Regions from separate parts of the Variovorax sp. LjRoot130 genome, predicted to be linked through region 1. Evidence: riboswitches for the same ligand, from Rfam matches in the RefSeq annotation. Region 1 holds a riboswitch; each other region holds the start of a gene.
What was found. A riboswitch is a leader RNA that binds a small molecule or an ion and turns the genes downstream of it on or off. The one in region 1 is predicted to bind glycine.
Positions count from the first base shown of each region.

Region 2: linked by a shared signal. The riboswitch ahead of ACSQ86_RS34330 (RidA family protein) and the one ahead of gcvT (glycine cleavage system aminomethyltransferase GcvT) in region 1 are both predicted to bind glycine.
Region 3: linked by a shared signal. The riboswitch ahead of ACSQ86_RS03225 (D-amino acid dehydrogenase) and the one ahead of gcvT (glycine cleavage system aminomethyltransferase GcvT) in region 1 are both predicted to bind glycine.

Region 1 covers NZ_CAXURM020000001.1:2,192,735-2,199,921, forward strand. The annotation lists gene gcvH (glycine cleavage system protein GcvH) at 1-353, opposite strand, end outside; gene gcvT (glycine cleavage system aminomethyltransferase GcvT) at 378-1,574, opposite strand; glycine riboswitch at 1,586-1,703, opposite strand; glycine riboswitch at 1,724-1,810, opposite strand; gene ACSQ86_RS11075 (hypothetical protein) at 1,848-2,756, opposite strand; gene ACSQ86_RS11080 (hypothetical protein) at 2,889-3,425, opposite strand; gene ACSQ86_RS11085 (TRAP transporter large permease) at 3,507-4,799, opposite strand; gene ACSQ86_RS11090 (TRAP transporter small permease) at 4,796-5,308, opposite strand; gene ACSQ86_RS11095 (TRAP transporter substrate-binding protein) at 5,385-6,359, opposite strand; gene ACSQ86_RS11100 (anti-sigma factor) at 6,573-7,187, opposite strand, start outside.
Region 2 covers NZ_CAXURM020000002.1:941,765-948,951, reverse strand. The annotation lists gene ACSQ86_RS34355 (glutathione S-transferase family protein) at 1-42, shown strand, start outside; gene ACSQ86_RS34350 (alpha/beta fold hydrolase) at 204-1,022, shown strand; gene ACSQ86_RS34345 (RidA family protein) at 1,140-1,481, shown strand; partial or broken gene ACSQ86_RS34340 (transposase) at 1,692-1,889, shown strand; gene ACSQ86_RS34335 (GlxA family transcriptional regulator) at 1,866-3,074, opposite strand; glycine riboswitch at 3,531-3,621, shown strand; glycine riboswitch at 3,637-3,742, shown strand; gene ACSQ86_RS34330 (RidA family protein) at 3,989-4,459, shown strand; gene ACSQ86_RS34325 (SRPBCC family protein) at 5,533-5,931, shown strand; gene ACSQ86_RS34320 (RidA family protein) at 5,982-6,479, opposite strand; gene ACSQ86_RS34315 (aminotransferase class V-fold PLP-dependent enzyme) at 6,476-7,187, opposite strand, start outside.
Region 3 covers NZ_CAXURM020000001.1:616,720-623,906, forward strand. The annotation lists gene ACSQ86_RS03205 (M20 aminoacylase family protein) at 1-949, opposite strand, end outside; gene ACSQ86_RS03210 (tripartite tricarboxylate transporter substrate binding protein) at 959-1,945, opposite strand; gene ACSQ86_RS03215 (LysR family transcriptional regulator) at 2,056-2,940, shown strand; gene ACSQ86_RS03220 (IS5 family transposase) at 3,037-4,134, shown strand; gene ACSQ86_RS03225 (D-amino acid dehydrogenase) at 4,271-5,539, opposite strand; glycine riboswitch at 5,625-5,730, opposite strand; glycine riboswitch at 5,746-5,836, opposite strand; gene ACSQ86_RS03230 (FAD-dependent oxidoreductase) at 5,864-7,111, opposite strand.

The sequences.
Region 1 (7,187 bases):
TGATAGGTGGTGGCGTCGAGCAGTGCATCGAGCTGCGAGGCGTCGCTGATCTTCATCTTGAAGAACCAGCCGCCCGCTTCGGGCGCGCTGTTGGCCAGCGAAGGGTCGGCGCGCAGCGCCTCGTTGACTTCGGTGATCTCGCCCGTGATGGGCATGAACACGTCGGCCGCCGCCTTGACCGACTCGACCACGCCGGCGACATCGCCCTGGCTGTAGCTCTTGCCGACTTCCGGCAGGTCGACGAAGACCACGTCGCCCAGCGCATCCTGCGCATGAACGGTGATGCCGACGGTGGCGACGCCGTCGCCGACCGCCTGGACCCACTCGTGGTCCCTGGTGTACTTGATGCTCATGAAAGGCTCCTTGAAGAAAAGAATTCAACCGCGGTAGTAGTGCTGCGGCACGAAAGGCATGGTGCTCACCTCCATCGGCACCGGCTTGCCGCGCACGATGGCCTGGATGCGGGTGCCGGGCTCGGCATAGGCGAGCGCGACGTAGGCCATCGCGACCGGCCGGTCGACCGTGGGGCCGAGCAGGCCGCTGGTCACCTGGCCGATGGGCGCGCCCTCGAAGGATTCGAGCAGCGTGCCATCGCGCACCGGCACGCGCTCCAGCGCCACCAGGCCGACGCGCTTGCGCTTGAGCGTGTGGTGGTCCAGGTGGCCTGCGACGCCATTGGCCGCCGTGAGTTGCGCCAGCACCTTGGCCGCGCCCGGAAAGCCGCCTTCGCGCGCACCGCCGGTGCGCCGCACCTTCTGGATCGCCCAATTGAGCGAGGCTTCGACCGGCGTGGTGGTCTCGTCGATGTCGTTGCCGTAGAGGCACAGGCCCGCTTCGAGCCGCAGCGAATTGCGCGCACCCAGGCCGACGGGCTTGACCTCGGGCTGGGCGAGCAGCAGCCGTGCGAGCGCTTCGGCATCCTTGGCGGCCACCGAGATCTCGAAACCGTCCTCGCCCGTGTAGCCGCTGCGCGTGGCAAAGGCCGCGATGCCGCCGATCTGCACCGCGCCGCCGGTCATGAAGACGAAGCGCTCGATGCCGGGCGCGAGCCGGGCCAGCGCGGTCACGGCCTGCGGGCCCTGCAGCGCCAGCAGGGCGTGGTCGGGCATCGGCAGCACCTGGCAGCGCGCGCCGATCCTGGCCTGGATGTGCGCGATGTCGGCCACCTTGCAGGCGCCATTGACGATCACGAACAGCGAGTCGTGGCCTTCGTTGAAGAACATCAGGTCGTCGAGGATGCCGCCTTCGTCGTTCAAGAGCAGGCCGTAGCGCTGCTTGCCCGGCGCCAGGCCGATCACGTCGACCGGCATCAGGCTCTCGAACGCGGCGGCGGCATCGGGGCCAGCCAGGCGCAGCTGGCCCATGTGGGAGATGTCGAACAGGCCGGCGGCCTCGCGCGTGTGCTTGTGCTCGGCCATCAGGCCGGCGGGGTACTGCACCGGCATCACATAGCCCGCGAAGGGCACCATGCGGGCGCCGAGCTCCAGGTGCAGGTCGTAGAGCGGGGTCTTTTGCAGATCGTCGGATGCGGAGGCCAAGGCACTCTCCAAAGGGGCAGTCCAGATCCATGACATTCTTGCCATGGGCCACCCCTGCTGTCCGCTTTACCTGAGAGATTCGCCCCACGATCGGGGTTTGCTCCTTCGGTGGGCGGCACTGCGAACAAAAAACGCGATGCGCCGCCTCTCTCCAGCAAGGAAACGCCCGGAAAATGGGGCGCTTCGTCAGTCCTTTTGCCTGAGCGTTCGGGCCCGTTTTTCGAGGGGACCTGCGCCTTCGGCGGCCCCGCGCTGCGAGGCTCTCTCCTGACCTGCCCGAGTGTAAGGGATGAGCCCGGTCCTGGCCGCTCAGGAGCGCTCCAGGCGCAGCCGCCTGAGCAGAAACTTCTCCCACAGCTTGTCGGCGACGAGCTGCAGGGAGCTGCGAATGTGCGCTCTGGCATTGCGCGCGTCGTAGGGCGAGCGGATGTCGGCGCCCAGCTGCCGGGCGCGCACGCTGAGCATGCTCTCCGAGAGAACGCAACGCGCCTTCATGCGCAGGTCGTCGAAGTTCTCCGGCGAGAACGCACTGGCCTTGTGCCATTCGTGGGACCACTTGAATCTGCGCTGCCTGGACGGATCGCTCTCGTCCTTGATCAGCCAGGCTGACACGAAATCGACATAGGCCTCGTCGACGCTGTCGCGAAACAGACGGTGCTCGGGTTCGAAGCGGTCGTAGACCAGCGAATCCAGGAATTCGTTGCCCGGCGAAAGCGCACCGAGCTGGCGGCGCAGGTTGCCGTTCATCGCGAAGCAGTAGGTCGAAACCCATTCGAGCAGGGGACCGAGCGGCGTCATCGTCGAGCGCGGAAAATCGTTGATCTCGCCGAAGAGCCACGGGCCCGGGTGCAGCCCCAGCCTCTTGATTTCACCGCCGAAGCCGGCCACCCTGCGTTCGCTCCATCCGTGGTTTCGCGCGACGGTGTCGTTCGAAAAGATCCACACGTCGGGCTCGCCGCTGCGGGCAAGAATGGCTGCGACTCCTTGGTCCCACCCAGTGAATTCGCGGTTGGAGTTGTCGCCTGCGATGACGAAGCCGTCCTCGCATTCCGCATTGCGCAATGCTTCGCCTCCGGTGGACCTGGCGTTGTCGACGATCGCGAGAACGACACGATCGCTCTCGCCGGCCAACTGCCTTCGCAGCTTGGTCAGCACCTGGACCGAATGATCACGATGCTGACTCCCGTACTCCAGATGAACAAAACCGTAGTTCGTCATGCCTGTTGACAGAAAAAAGAAGGGAGGGTTGGGGCGCCGGATGGGCGCGACGCGACGAGTATCCCACCTCGTCTTGTCAGCGGAGACGCCGAGTTTGTCCGGATGCGGCCATGGCGGCCGTCGGGGCCGATTTCAATGCACGAGCTGGGGCGGCAGCAGCTTGTCGATGCGTTCGCGGATCGACGTGGCGCGCTCGGCACCCGCGAGCTTCTCGATCTCGCCGAGCATGGCGGATGCGGCGGCCAGCATCGACTCCCGGTCGCGCGCTTCACGCAGCAGCTCGCGGAACTGCCCGGCCAGGATCGGATCGCGCCTGACGAACATGCGCTCGCACAGGTCGAACAGGAACATCCGCGTGGTGGCGAGCGAACGCTTGCCGTCGAAGACATCCGCCGCGACCGGCGGCTCGGGGCTCGCGTCCGGCGCCGGAGCTGCCTGCACCGGCGGCGCCACGGCGGGCGTAGCGGGTTGCGAACGATGCAGATAGCCCTCCTGCACCAGGTGCAGCGCCACGCGGCCGGCCTCGTCGCGGCTGCCGAAGAGCTGGCCGAAGTCGGTGACCGAGCGCTGGCCGTCGGCCATCAGCAGCAGGGCGCGCTCGCGCTGGCCCAGCGTGCGGCGGCCCGGCTGGAGTTCTTGGCGCGCTTTCTCGGTCTTGATGAGGAACATCTGATGCTCGGGCGTTCGGGGTCGAGCGCCGCAGCATCGGGGATCCGCATGACATCCTCGTGAATGACCGGGCCGCTGCCGCTATTTGAAGCCCCACAAACGCGGCAGCCAGGTGCTGAGCGCCGGAACGAAGGTCAGCACCAGCAGCACGGCCGCGTGCGCCCACAGGAAGGGCACGAGCTCGCGCACCAGCTGCGACATCGGCACCTTCGAGACGTTGCAGGTCACGAACAGCAGGCCGCCTACCGGCGGCGTGATCATGCCGAGCGTGAGGTTGTAGATCACGATCATCGCGAAGTGGACCGGGTCGATGCCGAGCTTGATGGCCACCGGCGCGAGGATGGGTGCCAGCACCATCACGCCGGGCAAGGGCTCGATGAAGATGCCGAAGAGCAGCAGGAAGACGTTCACGATGATCAGGAACATCCACGGCGAGAGCTGCATGCTGACCAGCCATTCGGCCAGGGACTGGGGAACGCCTTCGATGGTCAGGATCCAGGCGAAGGAGGCCGACAGCCCGATGATGATTAGCACCGAGGCCGACAGCAGCGCCGAGCGCGCGAGGATGTCCGGCAGCGCCTTCCATTCGAGCGTGCGGTAGACGAACTTGCCGCACACCAGCGCATAGAACACCGCCACCACCGAGGCCTCGGTGGGCGTGAACCAGCCGGCGCGCATGCCGCCGAGGATCACCACCGGCAGCAGGATGGCGGGGATGGCTTTCCAGGTGGTCAGCAGCACTTCGCGCCAGGGCGGCATGCCGCCGTCGCCGCGGTAGTTGCGCTGCTTGGAAACGTGGAAGTTCACCACGCACATCGCGACCGCGATCAGCAGGCCGGGAACGAGGCCGGCCACGAACAGGCTGCCGACCGACACGCTGTCGTCCTGCAGCGCGTAGATGATCATGATGATCGAGGGCGGAATGATCGGGCCGACGATCGCGGTCGAGGCCGTCAGCGCCGCCGCGTAGGAGCGGTGGTAGCCGGCCTTCTCCATCATCCTGATGAGCATCGAGCCCGGCCCCGCGGCATCGGCCAGCGCCGAGCCCGAGATGCCCGAGAAGAAGGTGAGCGAGACCACGTTGGTGTAGCCGAGCCCGCCGCGCCGGTGGCCGACGAACTGGCCCGCGAAGCGCAGCAGCACCTCGGTCAGCGAGCCGCCGCTCATGAGTTCGGCCGCCAGGATGAAGAAGGGCACCGCCATCAGCGGGAAGCTGTCGATGCCGGTGAAGGTTTCCTTCAGCAGCACCATCAGCGGATAGGACTCGGCGAGGATCAGCGTCGCGGCCGTGGCCAGGCCCAGCGCGAAGGCCACGGGCACGCCGATCGCGAGGAACAGGCAGGCCGACAGGATCAGGATGATGCTGGCGTTCATAGCGAGGCGCTCGCGGTCGCATCGAAGTGCGCGTCGGACGCGAACTCGCGCTTTTGCACGTAGCCGCGCACGATCAAAAGCCAGTGGACGATGAGCAGTACGCCGCCGATCGGCATCGCGCTGTAGATGTAGGCAAAGGGAATCTGCGTGACGGCGGTCAGCTGGAACATGGTGCGCTCCATGTAGAGCCAGCCGTACCAGACCATGAAACCGAAGAAGGCGAAGAGCAGCGCCGCGACCACGGCGCGGACCGCGACCGCGCCCCTGGGCGGCAGCGCGTCCTGCAGGTTCTCGACCGCGATGTGGCCGCCGTAGCGCAGCACCGGGCCGGCGCCGAGGAAGGTGAGCCAGATCATCATGTGGCGCGAAACCTCTTCGGCCCATTCGAGCGAATTGCTCGTGAGGTAACGCATCCCCACGTTGATGAAGATGATGACCGACATTGATGCGAGCAGCAGAATCAGCGCCCAGCGGTTCGCGGCCAGAAAGTAGTGTTCGAAGGTTTTCATATCAAAACAAAACCGCCCGGTGCCACTGCGGGTTCACCGGGCGGGAGTGCCGCAACGCGGCACGCGCGTTGCCGCGCTACTTGACGTCGCTGATCTTCTTGATGTTGTCGGCGCCGAATTCCTTGGCATAGCCGGTGTAGGCCGGCTTCAGCGCTTCGCGGAAGGCGGCACCGTCGACGGTGCGCACGACCTTCATGCCGTCCTTCTCGAGCTGGGCGATGCCGCTGTTCTCGTCGTCGTTGACCTTCTTGCGCTGCGCCGCGCCGGCCTTCCTGGCGGCTTCGACGAAGACCTTCTTGTCGGCATCCGACAGCTTGTTCCAGACCTTGGGCGACAGCAGCAGCAGTGCCGGCGAGTAGACATGGCCGGTCAGCGAGAGATGCTTCTGCACCTGCGCGAACTTGGAGGACAGGATCACGGGAATCGGGTTCTCCTGGCCGTCGACCGTGCCCTGCTGCAGCGCGCCGAACAGTTCGGGGAAGGCCATCGGCGTCGGCAGGATGCCGAAGGTGCGGTAGCCGTCCATGTGCACCTTGTTCTCCATCGTGCGCATCTTGAGGCCCGCGGCGTCCTGCGGCTTCACGATGTCGCGCTTGCTGTTGGTCATGTGGCGGAAGCCGTTCTCGGTCCAGGCCAGCGCGATGATGCCCTTGCTCGGGAACTTGGCCAGGATGTCCTGGCCGATCGGGCCGTCCATCACCTTGCGCGCGTGCTCGTAGTCGCGGAACAGGAAGGGGATGTCGACGATCTTGACCTCAGGCACGAAGTTGCCGACCGGGCCGGTGGAGGTGTTGACCAGGTCCTGCGTGCCCAGCTGCACGGCCTCGATCTGCTCGCGTTCGCCGCCGAGTGCCGAGTTGGGGAACTGCTGGCACTTGTAGCGGCCTTGCGTGCCTTTCTCGACCTCGTCGCAGAAAGTGGTGGAGCCGACGCCGTAGTGCGATTCCTTGGTGGTCGCGTAGCCGATCTTGAGCGTGGTGGTCTGCGCAAATGCGGCGCAAGCCATACCGAGGCCGACGACGAGGCCGGCGGCCAGTCGGTTCAACTTCATGGGGGGAGTCTCCTGTGAGCGTGGACGTGTTGCAAACGTATGACTATGCATCAATGGGAGGCTTCATCACGTCGGGAGTTTCACGGACGCAGTTGCGTGCCGGCGATGACTGTTGCACCCTCTCCCTCCGGGAGAGGGTGGGGGTGAGGGCACTGGGCCTTTGAGGGTCCGGCTCCGGCCTTAGATCAAGCGCAACGCACAAATCAAAGAACCTCACCACAGCTTGGCGCAGTTCCCACTCAAAACAACCGCAGCGCTGGGCATCGCAGGCGCCGAAGCGGTCTCCCGCGTCACGATCAAGCGCGACACCTTGGAAAGAAGCTTCTCCGAGGTATCGGGCAGCAGGGACACCGCCGTCCCGCTCGCCGGCACCACCCCCATTGCAAACGCGGGCCCTTCCGCCGGCACAGCCCACAGCACCAGGCGCTCTCCCTCGGCCAGGGAAGCGATCGGCCCCAGCACCTTGAGGGTCAGCGTCCTGCCATGGCGCAGCGAGCTCACCAGCAGCCTGCCGTTGCCTGCCGCATCGGTGAGCACGCCCACATAGCTTTGCGGCAGCCTCTCGCCCGAGCGCATGGCCAGCTGGTCGCTCGTCACGAAAAGCCCCGGCGCTGCGAAGAACAAGGTGCTCGCAGCGATGACGCCCGCAACGACGCCGCCCAGCCCGAAGCCGGCCGGCCTGAGCCAGGACGAAACCGAGCCCGAGCGCGCCGGTGCAGGCTGCGTGCGCGCCGCGATCGCGCGCCAGAGTCCGGCCGACGGCTGCTGCGACGGCACTGACTGGGCCAGCCGCCCCAGCCGCTCTTCCCATTGCGCCACCAGGCCGCG
Region 2 (7,187 bases), on a different contig from region 1:
TTGGCCTCTACCAGATTTTTCGATAGCTCGAAGCCACAATAGGAAGGAAAGTATGGACCGCTGGTAATAACCTGCGATGTAATGAATCTTGATCATTGACGCAAGATGTTGCCGCGCGGCAATTGCAACGGTCCATATTGATGCTTCTTACAAGGTGACTACGGCTTACGGTCTCAACAGCTACCACCAAATTAGGATACTAAATGTCAAAACTCGAGCGCAAACTGATTCCTACGCCTGAAGGTCAGGTCGAACTTCTCGTCGAAGGTAAGGGCCCACGCATTGTTCTGCTCCCGTCGCTGGCGAGAGGCGCTACTGATTTCGATGAAATTGCACCCATAATTGCAGCGGCTGGATTCCGCGTGTTGCGGCCTCAGCCACGCGGCATAGGCGCGAGTTCGGGGCCGACCGAAGGCATCACATTGATCGATCTTGCCGCCGATGTCGTTGCTGCGATCGAAGCCGATTGTGCGCCGGAGAAGCCTGAAGCATTGTGTGTGGTGGGCCACGCGTTCGGCAACTGGGTCGCGCGGGTTCTCGCCCATCATTGGCCTTCGATGACAAAATCTGTCGCACTTCTCGCAGCGATTATTGGCAGCACAATATCGCCCGAACTCTTGATTTCCGTGAATGTCGTATCTGACAATTCCAAGCCGGAAGCAGACCGCCTATTTTATTTGGAGCGCGACTTCTTCGCTCCGGGGCACGATGCTTCCGTTTGGTTGAGCGGGTGGCATACAGAGGTCTCTAAATTCCAGCTCGCGGCGACGAATGCAACGGCCGACAGTAGTTGGACCGAAGTGGGCAAAAATTTGCCGGTGCTCTATGTTGCGCCTGAATTTGACAAGATTGCACCCGTACCCGAAGAAGATTACTTGCGAGATCGTGTAGGCCATCTCACGACGATGGAAATCATCCATGGTTCTGGCCACGCACTTCTCCCGGAGAAGGTTTCGGAGGCCGCGGCTGTGCTTGTCTCATTCGCCCAGTCCATCATGCGCGGCGAAGGGCGACCTACCTAAATCTACCTAGTCGCACGTGTGCTTCAAAGAGCCAGCATCTTTGCGGCTAAAGATTTTCCCGGCCCCGCTTTTCGCGCGGGGCCTTTTCCCACAGCTCAATTTTTCCAGGAGAACTCCATGAGCATTCAGCGCATCGAACCGGGCGCCCGCATGAGCAACGCCGTCGTCCACGGTAACATCGTCTATCTCGCCGGCCGGGTCGGCGAAGGCGAGAGCGTCACTGACCAGTGCAAGAGCGCACTTGCCGACGTTGACCGCCTGCTCGCTGCCGCCGGCAGTGACAAGTCGAAGATCCTGCAGACGATCATCTATCTCTCGGATATCGCCACTTTCGGCGAAATGAACGCCGTCTGGGAAGCCTGGATCGATCCAGTCAACCCGCCGGCCCGCGCCACCAGCGAAGCCAAGCTCACCACACCGAAATTCAAGGTGGAGTTCATCATCACGGCGGCGATCTGATCGCTCCGATATAGGGAACCGGAAAGCCGGCCTATCGCTCTGATAGGCCGGCAATCGGGATTCGAGGAGTATCCTTTAAGGGTACGGGAGAGATCGGTCACCTGCCCCCTCCCAACCGTACCAGCGTAGTGGCAGGGAAGTCCGTCAACTTGGAATGACGGATTGATGAAGCGAGCCAGGCTTACCGGATGTGCAGATCATTGAAGTTTCGAGCAGGCGGCGGGTGCGAAGCCCGTCGATCTCGGCCGCGAGCACGGCGACTCGGAAATGACGCTGTATAGCTGGAAGGACCGTCACGGCGGCATGGACGCTTCCGAAGCGAAGCGCCTGAAGCAGCTCGAGGACGAGAACGCCAAACTCAACAAGCTGCTTGCCGAGGAGTTGTTAGAGGTGGCTCGGTTGTTTGAACAGTTTTCGGGCTGTCGCTAAGTGCATTTCTGGCTCGGTCAAGCCGCCATCGTGATTGATCCTGCTTGAAGAACCAACTACTGAGTGAGCCAGATTTGTGTAAACTGACTTCCTCGATCGCGATAAGTCTAAATCCTGATCACTCTTTACAATGCTTTCGTAGAGAGAAGCCCATTGCGGCGATATAACGTCATCCACGCTTACCTTTGATTGTCGTGCTTGTGATGGGGTCGTTGCAAATTGAGCCCGGAAACATCGATTGAAGTGAGAGCTATCGGAGAAACCGGTGATTGTCGCGATTTCCGTTATTGACTTGGGGCTATTTAAAAGAAGCCAATATCCATAAGCAAGTCGAAACTGACGGCAATATTGCTGGACCGGCTGCTTCATTTCCTGCTGGAAAAGCCGTTCTATCTGCCGCTTAGAAACCCCCAAGGTTGACGCAAGAGATTCAACCTTCAATGGCTGCTGTCCAAGATTTCTTTCGATGATCTTGAGCGCCCGAAGTACTCTCGCATCGAGTGGATTTTCTCTTGTTCCAGAATTCTGCTCAGTTTCGGTGGGGGAGGCCGAAAGCTCTTGCGGCGCGGGAATCTCGGCGCCGATAGCGGAATAATGACGTTCTAAAAGCCATGATCCGAGTTCCAGTGCCGCTAGCCCTCCCGCACAGCTAACTCGCCTGCCGCTCACGACCAAGTTAAGGCCTGAGATTTGCTGCACCTCCGCGAAACGGGTATCTCGGTCGGCGCCGCGATACCAATCTGTTGCGCAGGGCAATCTATCGAAAAATCCGGCTTCGATTAGCACAAATAGTCCGGAACCTATTCCCGCAAGAGTTGCGCCCTTCATATCGGCGCTTGTGAGTGCTTCCAGAATCGATCTGCGGTCCTCGACAGGAGCAGCTGTCTTCCCGCCTATCACGAAAACGTAGTTGCAATCGCGAGCAGCGTGCAGGGGCGCTGTCGGAGGTACTTGGACCCCGCAGGTCGTTTGCGCTGGCTTTTGTCCTAGAACGACATATTCAAAGTCGACTCCGACCGCGGCTGCCGGGTCGGTGCAATGCTTCAAGATATAAACCAGGGCAGAGTACGAAAACATCGTGAAGCCTGGAAGGAGGATGAAGCCGACCTTCACTCGCCGCCGCGCCAGCTTGGCGGATTCGGCCTTCACACCAGAAACCGGCATCATCGTGGACTCTCCTGCCATAAGGTCGGCAATCGTAGCAGTTGCAGTATGTCCGCGCGCAATCGGATGCTCATGGCACTTGTCGCATAGAAGGTAAGCGGATGGCCGTCCGATCCTTGACGACTGCGACCGGCGGCACGCGGCAATTGGCCGCTCACGGCGGTCTCGCCGGGAGGGCACTTCATCGATTGCCAGCGGTGCGGCAGGAGATTGTCGATGCGCTGGCCATGTGCGTGGGCAGGCGCTGCAGGACGTCTTTAGGTACGCGTGCGGATCGGGGCCGCAGAGCTTGCCGCCTGCACCAGGCTCATCACGACGGCCGCGCGATGGCCGGCCAGTTCTGATTTTTTCAACTCCCCTGCCTCACGTTCCAGGCTTGGCGCTCGAACAACGAGAGGCTGGTTGGCTCCCGACCCCTTGCGGCACTATCGACTTCCAGCAACGATCCGAATAGACTTCGATATAGCAGGAGAGCGGGCCGCGCGAAGCGGCTCCACCGAAGGCGCAAACTCCCATAAACGCTCAGGTCGGCTCACGCGATGAGCCTGTACTGCATCAACTGTCAAAGCCGTCTGGAGAGCCATCACGCCATGTGATGCACCGAAGGAGCAAACCTGCTGCGGGCGCAGCGGGTGAATCTCTCAGGTACCGAGGACAGGGGGAGCGGCAACTTGGACGCATGGTCCGGTTGCTTTCTTTTCGAGCTTCCGTTTCTCCGCGTTCAAGCGCTGCGACCTCATAGGTTCACGAAATGCGCGTGATCGTTCTCGGCGCCGGCATGCTCGGGATATTCGTACCACAGGCAGCGCGCTCGCGCCCGCCCTGAGCGAGCCGAATGCCGACGATCAGCTCTCCGCCCCACTCGACGACCCCTATTTCGGCAATTGACCACTTACTTCCAAGGACACCAGAGAATGACAACGCAAGGACCCGACGTACGCCTCACCCAACTCGGCATCGAATTGCCGAAGGCGGTCGCCCCCGTCGCCAACTATGTGCCGGCCCGAAAGAGCGGCTCGCTGATCTACATCGCGGGCCAGGTGCCGACCGCCGGCGGCAAGGACCAGTACGTGGGCAAGGTCGGCCAGGACGTCTCGATCGAGAACGCCCAGAAGGCGGCGCGACTGTGCGCGATCAACATCCTTGCCCAGCTGCGCACGGCCCTGGGCGGCAGCCTCGATGGCGTCGCGGGCTGCGTGCGCCTCGGCGGCTTCGTTAATTCCACCCCCGAGTTCGGCGACCATCCGAAGGTGATCAACGGCGCCTCCGACCTGATGGTCGAGGTGTTCGGCGAAGCGGGTCGGCATGCGCGCGCCGCAGTCGGCTGCAATTCGCTACCGCGCAACGTCGCTGTCCAGGTCGATGCCATCTTCGAGTTGGCCTGACGATGAACCACGCCGCGGCCTGGGCTGACGGCTGTGTACCGATAAATGCGCTGACCGGCTTCCTCGGCAGCGGCACCCACGCTGCTACGCCATTTGCTGGCCGATGCCGGCGTGGCGGACACGGTGGTCGTCATCAACGAGTTCGGTGAGGTCGGGCACGACCACCTGTTGGTGCGCGCGAGCTCGCTGAAGACGTCGTCCTGGTGAGCTTGGGCACTCTACGAGTTCGGCCGGGCTCTATTGGCTAGACTGCGTTTCAGCGCGGGCGCAATACACGACGCGACGCGGACCAACCGTGAAGACCGCCTTTTTAGATGAAGGACTCGGTAAATCTAGAACACTGCTAGGGAAATGCTTATATGGCGCCTCCCGGATTACAAGCAACTTGTGTGTAAAGGATCAGGAGGCAGAGCTGCAGTCTCATATTCGGCCTGTTGTGCAGGCGTGATGCCTGCTGGCCCTGATGGTATTCGCTGACGAGGCTCCCTGATCATCGAGATTGGTGCTCTTGATCCCTATCGGAGTGTCCCCATCCCGGTCCGACCTGTCTGGCGCATCACACGCGTGGTCGCTTGCTCTCCTTCGAAGCGGTAGTTTCTAGGTTCCTGCCAGTGCACTTGCTGCCACGCCGCAGGTCTCCACGCCTGTCCGCGTGCCAACACCACCATATCGTTCGCGCCAGCTTGTTGGCCACCGCCGACGACTACGCTGTATGGCCGGCGCTGGGCTTCAAATTTGACCCGCGTGTTCAGCCTACCCCGATGCTTTTTTAAGCGGTGCCACCGCAAGAACAAGGCGGTGCGCGAGATCGTGAGGGCCACAAGCCTGTCGCGCAAGACGGTGCACAAGTACTTGCGCACGCCGGTGGCGCAGCTCCGAAGTACCGGCGCAATTCGGCGTCCCAGAAGCTGCATCGTCAGGTCCACAGCCCGCCATAGCTTTTCGGCATCGTGCCCTCCGCGAATGCTATTTGCCGCGCGGATGACGCTGCCCTAACCTTTTGGTCATTCGAAACGGAGGTCCTACGTGACTGTTTGCATGATTGCAATATGACATGGCACTTGACATAGCTGGTGAGTACGTCGTCCCTGCCTCCCTGGCGACTGTGTATTCCGCTGAACGACCCCGCGATCCTGAAGCAGTGCATCCCCGGCTGCGAAGAGATCGAGGAGAGGTCCAACGGCGAGTTCGCCGCGATCATGCGCTTCGAGTTCGGACAGCTAAAGGCGCGATTCAGGGGCAAAGTCCACCTCTTCGATCGGGATCCGCCGAACGGCTATCGGCTGGTCGGCGAGGGCGAGGGAAGCGTTGCGGGTTTTGCCAAGAGCTCAGCCGTAGTGGCCCTGGCGGACACACCGGAAGGGACAAGGTTGACCTACCAACTGGGAGCGAATGTCGGCGGCAAGATCGCTCAGCTTGGCCAACGCTTGCTCATGTCAACGACCAAGAAGATGCAGGAAGGAGGAGGCTAGTCGATCTCGCCGCGAATGAGGTGCTCGAGGCGCCATGATGCTTCGGGAACTCAGCGCGCCGCGATGCACTCCACTTCGACACGAGCATTAAAGGCCAGTCCGCTCGATCCGAACGCGCTGCGTGCGGGAAATTTCCCCGCCGAGAAATATGTCTTGTAGACGTCATTGAAGGCGTTCCATTCATTCATGTCGGCCAACATCGCGGTGCACTTCACTATGTCGGCAAACGTGTATCCATGCACCTCCAGTGATGTCTTGATGTTCTCCATCACTTGTTTGGCCTCCGGCTGAATGCCGCCAGGTGGCAGCTTGAGGCTGCCGGGGATGTTCCCAATTTGGCCTGACAGGTAGAGTGTCGAGCCCACTTGCACTGCTTCGGAAAATGGAAGTGTTGTGGGAAGAACCTTTCCGGAGTTCAAGTGCTTCGGAGCCGCACAGCCGCTGATTAAAACGATCGCCAGGCCAGCGAGCGCTACGGGAAGTATCAAGCGGCCGGCAGCGCCAACGCCGCAAGACAGTGGATTTGCTTGAAAGTGCTTGGAACTCATGGGGTACCGATCGCTGCAAGAAACTTATCGATGTCGCTCATGTCGTTGAAGACGGACGGCGAGATGCGTGCGTGATTTGCGCGCAAGGTAATTTCGATCTTCGCGGGTGCAAGGCGAGGCGCCAGCTGGGATGCGTTGAGATAGGCGAATGTCACGATGGCGGAGTTGGAATCGGTCGGCGTCACCACTTGAAAGCCTCTGGCCCTCAGGCCGTTCTGCAAAGCGTCGGTCATAGGCTTTCGATAGGCTTGGATCTTGCCGGGGCCCACGCTCTGAATCCAGTCGATCGATGCCGCGCAGGCAGCCTCGACCGCACTTGCCGGGAAGGATCCCATGAAATACCCAGCGACCGAGTTGATCTGAACGCTCTCGTATGGGACGCTGCCCGGCGGATCAAGCGGATACACATGAAGAATTGGAGCCGCAAAGTTGCGAGTCTGGCGATAGCCATACCATGGGCGCTGGAGTTGGGGCAGAAGGCTCTTGCGCACGTACAGAAACGCGAAGCCGAAGTCGCCCATGAGCCACTTGTAGGTTCCGCATGCGGCGAAGTCCACACCTGCCGCCTTGACGTCAATCGGCATGTTGCCGGCGGACTGAATCAGGTCGACGTACACGAGCGCCCCACGCGAATGCGCCAGGTCGCATACGGCCTTGAGGTCATGGGTAAATCCGTTGTACAGCGACACATGCGAAATCGCAACGAGC
Region 3 (7,187 bases), 1.6 Mb from region 1:
GCAGTTCGAGCGCCACTTCGCGCGCGAAGGCGGTTTCCTCGGGCGTGTTGACCAGCACCGCATAGCCGGGCCGCCAGTCGATCTGCGCCTTGACGCCGAAGCTCTCTGCCTGTGCCGCGACGAGCGCCTTGATGCGCTCTTCGAGCCTGCCGCGCACCTCGCGGTCGAGCGCGCGCACGCTGATCTCCAGCACGGCGCTCTGCGGGATCACGTTGTTGGCCTTTCCGGCATGGATGGCGCCCACCGTGACCACGGCCATCTGCAGCGGGTCGATGTTGCGCGACACCACGGTCTGCAGCGCCATCACGATGCTGGCCGCGGCGACGATAGGGTCGGCGGTGCGGTGCGGCATCGCGCCATGGCCGCCGATGCCGGCGAGCGTGACGGTGGCGTAGTCCGACGAGGCCATCGCCGGGCCTTCGCGCAGCGCCAGCCGGCCTTGCGGCAGGCCCGGCATGTTGTGCATCGCGAAGATCGCGTCGCACGGGTACTTGTCGAACAGGCCGTCCTCCATCATCCGCAGCGCGCCGCCGCCGCCTTCCTCGGCCGGCTGGAAGATCAGGTTCAGCGTGCCGTCGAAGCGGCCGCGTTCGGCGAGATGGTGTGCGGCGGCCAGCAGCATGGCCGTGTGACCGTCGTGGCCGCAGGCATGCATCACGCCGGCGTGGCTGCTCGCGTAGGCGAGGCCGGTGGCTTCGTCGATCGGCAGCGCATCCATGTCGGCGCGAAGGCCGAGCCGGCGCTTGCCCTTGCCGCGCACCAGCCGGCCCACCACGCCGGTGCCGCCGAGGCCGCGCTCGACCGCGTAGCCCCAGCTCTCCAGCTTCGCGGCGACCAGCGCCGAGGTGCGGTGCTCGTCGAAGGCAAGTTCGGGATGGTGGTGGATGTCGCGCCTGAGGCCGATGAATTCGCCGGCCTGCGCGTGCAATTGTTCGAGGAGTGTGCTCATGAGGCCAGCTTACTGCGGCTGCAGGTTGATCGACTTGGCGATGTTGCGGTAGCGCGCCGTTTCGGCCTCGAAGAACTTCGCCGATTCGGCCAGCGACATCGGCGCCGAAGCCACCTGCGTCTGGGCCGCGAGCTGGGCGCGCACGGCCGGGTCCTTCAGGGTCGCGCCGATCGCCTTGTGCAGGCGCTGCACCACTTCTTCCGGCGTGTTCTTCGGCACCATGAAGCCGCTCCAGATCTTGTAGGAGAAGTTCTTCAGCTCCTTGCCTTCGCTCACGGCCGGCACGTTCTTGAGCAGCTCGGAGCGCTGCGCGCCAAGCTGGCCGATCACCTTGAGCCGGCCCTGCTCGGCCAGCGCGCCCATGGCCGCGCTGTAGACCAGCACCGCGAAGTCCACCTGGCCGCCGCCGATGTCCTGCAGGAGCGGTGCGTTGCCCTTGTACGGCGCATGCATGAGCTTGATGCCGGCCTGCTGCTGCACGCTCTCGAGGATCAGGTGATAGAGCGATCCGACGCCCACGCTGCCGTAGCTCAGCGGCGCGTCGCCGGACTTGCGCGCCAGCGCGATCAGCTCGTCGACGGTGTTGGCCGGCAGGTCCTTGCGCGCGACGAAGACCATCACGGCGTCGGTCACCGGATGCACGAGGCGGAAGTCCTCGGCCTTGAGCTTGACGGCCGCATTGGCCAGCGGCGAGAGGATCACCTCGTTCGGCGAGCCCTGGAAGATGTAGTAGCCGTCGGCGGGCGCCGCCAGCACCTTCTGCGCAGCCATCGCGCCGCTGACGCCACCGAGGTTCTCCACCACGACCTGCTGGCCCAGTTCCTTGCCCAGCGGCACGGTGAAGATGCGCGCGGCCGCGTCGGAGGGCCCCCCGGCCGGATAGGGAACCATCAGGCTGACGGGCTTCGTTGGATAGGTCTGCGCGAAGGCCGTGCTTGCGGCGAGCATGAGGCCGGCAAGAAGTAGGGTGCGCGAAGGTCGGGACAACGGTTTCATCGGGGCTCCGGTGGATGCGAGCGAATCGTAGGAGTCATCAATCCGAACGTCCAATGCATTGTTGTCTGCATTAGCATGACTTCGATGCACTACTTTGCCGGGCACCCACGATGACGCTGGTTCAACTAAGGCATCTGATCTCGCTCGCAAAGAGCGGCTCCTTCAGCAAGGCCGCACAGGCCCAGCACCTGACCCAGCCGGCGTTGAGCCGCAGCATCCGCGCGCTCGAGGACGAACTGGGTATGCCGCTGTTCGACCGGGTCGGACGCCGCAACGAACTCACCGCTTTCGGGCGCGAAGTGCTGAACCGCGCGCGCCAGCTGGTGTTCGAGGCCGACGAGTTGCGCGACAGCGGCCGGCTAATGCGCGAGGGGCAGGGCGGCGTGATCCGCATCGGCATGGGCTCGGGTCCCGGCGCGATGCTGATGACGCCTTTTCTGATGCGCATGGCGACCCGCCATCCGAAGATGCGCGTGGTCGTGTCGCGCGGCGGCACCGATTTGCTGGCGCAGGCGTTGCGCGCGCGCACGCTCGATGCGCTGGTGGTCGATGCGCGTTCGCTGAAGCCCGCGGCCGACCTGGAGCTGAGCGCACTGCACGAAATGCGTGGCGTCTTCATGTGCCGCCGCGGCCATCCGCTCGCGCGGCTTCGCAGCGGGGTGAGCTTCGAGGCGGTTCAGCGCTATCCCGTAGCCTCCACGCCGCTGAGCGACGAGGTGGCGCGCACCTTGGTCGAGGCCTATGGACCCGAGGCGCACCCGGCACTCTGCGTGACGCTGCAGTGCGAGGAAGTCCCGAGCCTGGTGGAGGTGGTGCGCCGGAGCGACGCCGTGCTGCTGGCCATTCGCGCGGCGGCGCCAGACCTGGTCGAGCTGAAGATGAAACCCGAGCTTAATGGCGTCGCGCGTTTCGGCCTCGTGACCTTGCGCCGGCGCACCGAGGCGCCGGCGCTGCCGATCCTGCGCGAGCTGATGCAGGAGTTGCTGCGCGACTGAGACTGGGACCTAGCAGGCTGCTGAAATACCTCATTCGAAAGTCCCCCGTAAGTAGGCCTGGGGCGTTGTCTTTGCAGACCCACAAAACCTGCTCCGATGCGCGGCCCTGACACATTCACCGAAGGTTTGTTCACCATGAGACGGCTGGACGACTTCGTTCCCGCCGACCATCCGCTGCGCCGCATCCGGGTGATGGTCAATGAGGCGCTGGCCAAGATGGACGAGTTGTTCTCTCGGATGTACGAGGCCGACATCAAGGGCGGCCGCCCGAGCATCGCGCCGGAGAAGCTGCTTCGCGCGATGCTGTTGCAGATTCTGTTCAGCATCCGCTCGGAGCGCCAGCTCATGGAGCAGACGCAATACAACATGCTGTTTCGCTGGTTCATCGGCCTGGCGATGGACGACGCGGTGTGGGTGCCGACGGTGTTCAGTAAGAACCGCCAGCGCCTGATTGAGCACGACGCGGTCGTCGCCTTCTTCAACGAAGTGCTGGAGACGGCGGAGAACAAGGATTGGTTGTCGGGAGAGCACTTCAGCGTCGATGGCACGCTGATCCAGGCCTGGGCCGGACACAAGAGCTTCGTTGGCAAGGACGGTGACGACGATGGCGCCAGCGGCGGGGACTTCAAGGGGCAGCGACGCAGCAACGAAACGCACGAGTCGAAGACCGATCCCGATTCGAGGCTGTACCGCAAGGGCAAGACTGCCAGCGAGTTGCGCTACATGGGACACACGCTCACCGACAACCGTCACGGCCTGGTCGTTAACGCCATGGTCACGCAGGCCGACGGCTTTGCCGAGCGTGAAGCGGCCAAGGTCATGATCAGGGACGCACGTCAAGCCACCGCGAGTCCGGATACCGAGGTCACGCTGGGCGCCGACAAGGGCTATGACGCGGCCGAGTTCATCGAGGCGCTGCATCGCATGAAGGTCACGCCGCACGTGGCGCAGAACAAATCGGGGCGTCGCTCGGCGGTGGCCGACGAGATCGCTCGGAGCGAGGGCTATGCGATCTCGCAGCGCAAGCGAAAGCTCATCGAGCAAGGCTTCGGCTGGGCCAAGTTCGTCGGCCCCATCCGGCAGGTGATGGTGCGCGGCATCAAGAAAGTCGACCAGTTGTTCGTGCTGACGATGGCCGCCTACAACTTGGTGCGCATGCGGACCTTGGCAGAAGTCCGTCCGTTGGCCGCGTAGCGGGCCAGTGAGAGCCCCAAACGCGCCTCAAAACGGGGGAAACAGGGATGGCAGCGGACTTGGGACGCCGAAATCACAAGAATGCCGTCTTCAGTGCGCTGGGCGCCTTCGGCGTGCCTGGTACTTCAGCAGCCTGCTAGGAGGTGGCGAAAGCGAAGTCGACCTCGGGCTTGAGGCCGCTCACGATGCGCGCGATCGATTTGCCCGAGCCGCAGGCGTGGGTCCAGCCCAGCGTGCCGTGGCCGGTGTTGAGGAACAGGTTCGGCAGCTTCGTTTTGCCGATCAGCGGCACGTTGCTGGGCGTCGCCGGCCGCAGTCCGGTCCAGAACTGGGCTTGCGTGCTGTCGCCGGCGCCAGGGAACAGCTCTTCGACGCGCCGCACGATGGCCTCGCAGCGCACGCGGTTCAGGTCACGGTCGTAGCCGTTGAGTTCGGCCGTGCCGGCGATGCGCAGGCGGTCGCCGGTGGCCGAGGTGTAGCGCGAGAACACCAGCTTGTACTCGTCGTCGGTCAAAGAGACCTGGTGCGCCTTCGAGGCATCCTTCACCGGCAGCGTGACCGAGTAGCCCTTGGCCGGGTAGATCGGCAGCCGGATGCCCAGCGGCGTCGCGTAGAGCGGGCTCAGCGAGCCCATCGCCAGCACGAAGGCGTCGCCGCGGATGCGCTGGAAGCGGCCTTCGTTGTCTGTCGCTTCCACGTGGTCGATGCTGCCGCCTGCTTCGCGCAGCGCGGTCACGGTGTGGCTCATGAGGAAGTTCACGCCGGCCGCAGAGGCCAGTGCGACCAGTTCGCGCGCGAAGCGGTTGGCATCGCCAGATTCGTCTTCGGCCGTGTAGGTGGCGCCGGCCAACTGGGGCCGGATGTGGGCTAGCGCGGGCTCGATCTTCACCGCCTCGTCGGCCGAGATCACCTGGCGCTCGCAGCCCAGTGCGCGCATCTGCTCGGCCGGCTTCAGTGCGCCGTCGAATTCCTTCTGGGTCGTATAGAAGTGCAGGATGCCCTGGGTGCGCTGGTCGTAGCTGAGACCGGTGTCGCGGCGCAGCTGCTGCAGCGTGTCGCGGCTGTAGGTGCCCAGGCGCACGATCTGCTCGATGTTGTGGCGCGTGCGCGCCGGCGTGCATTCGCGCAGGAACTGCAGGCCCCAGAGCCACTGGCGCATGTCGGCGCGGATGCGAAAGAGGAGCGGTGCATCTTCCTTGCCGAGCCATTGCAGCACCTTGAGCGGCGCGCTCGGGTTGGCCCAGGGTTCGGCATGGCTGACCGAGATCTGGCCGCCGTTGGCGAAGCTGGTTTCGGCAGCCGGTGTGGCCTGCCGGTCGATCACGGTCACTTCGTGGCCGAGTTGCTGGAGGTAGTAAGCCGAGGTCACGCCGAGCAGGCCGGCGCCGAGAACGATCACGCGCATTTCGAGAACCTTTGAGGTTGCAGCGCTTGAACGCAACGGAAACGGAAGCTCGAAAAAGAAAGCAACCGGACCATGCGTCCAAGTTGCCGCTCCCCCTGTCCTCGGTACCTGAGAGATTCACCCGCTGCGCCCGCAGCAGGTTTGCTCCTTCGGTGCATCACATGGCGTGATGGCTCTCCAGACGGCTTTGACAGTTGATGCAGTACAGGCTCATCGCGTGAGCCGACCTGAGCGTTTATGGGAGTTTGCGCCTTCGGTGGAGCCGCTTCCCGCGGCCCGCTCTCCTGCAGTGCAGCAATTGTAAGGCGGCGAGGACGCGCGCGGCTACGGATTTCTGAAGGCGAACTCGAGCTCGGGCCTGAGGCCGCTCACGATCCGGGCAATCGACTTGCCGGCGCCGCAGGCGTTGATCCAGCCGCGCGCGCCCGGCGCGACATTGAGGAACAGGTTGAACAGGCGGGTCTTGCCGATCATCGGCAGCCCGTCCCGGCTGACGGCATGCACGACCGTCTCGAGGGAGGCATGCGCCGTGTCGGCCGCGCCGGGCAGCAGCGTTTCGATGCGGCGCAGGATGGCGTCGACGCGGTCCGAATCGGGCTCGCTCTCTTCGTCGAAGCTGGCGCGTACCGTGGCGGAGACCCGCAGGCAGTCGCTGCCCGGCGTTTCGATGCGCCGGATGCCCAGCTTGCCCTGCCGGTCGCGCAGCGCGACGCGCGGTGCGCGGGTCGCGTCCTTGAGAGGGATCGTGACGATGTATTCGCGCAGGAAGCGAAAAGGCATGGCGATCTTCAGCTTTTCGGCGTGCATCGCGCTGGAGATGCCGAGCGCCAGCACATAGGCCTGGCCGCGCAGGACGACGGGCTGGCCGTCGGCATCGAGCAGCTCGACATGGTCGATGCGGCCTGCGCGCTCCTCCAGGGAGATCACCGTGTGCTGGGTCAGGAAGCGCACGCCGGCCGCGCGGCACAGGAACACCATGCTGGCCGCGAACTGGGCCGGGTCGCGCGCCGCCGGATCGTCGAGCGAATAGGCTGCGCCGGCGAGCTCGCCGCGCAGGGCCTGCAGGGCCGGCTCGATGCGCAGCGCCTCTTCGGCCGAGACCAGGCGCTCCTCGCATCCCAGATCTTTCCAATGAGAGGCGCGCGCCAGCCGGGCGTTGAAGGCGTCGGCATCGGTGTAGATGCTCAGCAGGCCCGGGTTGCGCTGGCCCGGGGGCACGCCGGCTTCGTCGCGCAACGAACGCACGATGTCGCGGCTGTAGGCGCCCAGCCGGACGAGGTGTTCGATCGGCTTGGATTTCGGCGCCTCGCCGATGGCGCGATCGAGCAGCTTCGCGAAGCGTCGCCGCAGGCGCACGTACAGCCCCACCCATTTCGCGCGGGCGGCACGGCGAGCGGCGGATTGCCGAAGAAGCTGGTCGGCCGCGGCCGTGACGACCGTGTCGACGCGCCCGCGCGCCTTGGCGGCCGGCGTGGCATGCCTGTCGACCACCGTCACTTCGTGGCCCAGCTGTTGAAGGTAATAGGCCGATGTCACGCCGAGCAAGCCGGCGCCGAGTACAACCACGCGCATGTCCAGATCCTTTTGGGATGGCATGAACGGCGGGTTTGGGCGCTCACTGTGCGGAGCTGCCGTAACCCGGGGTTCA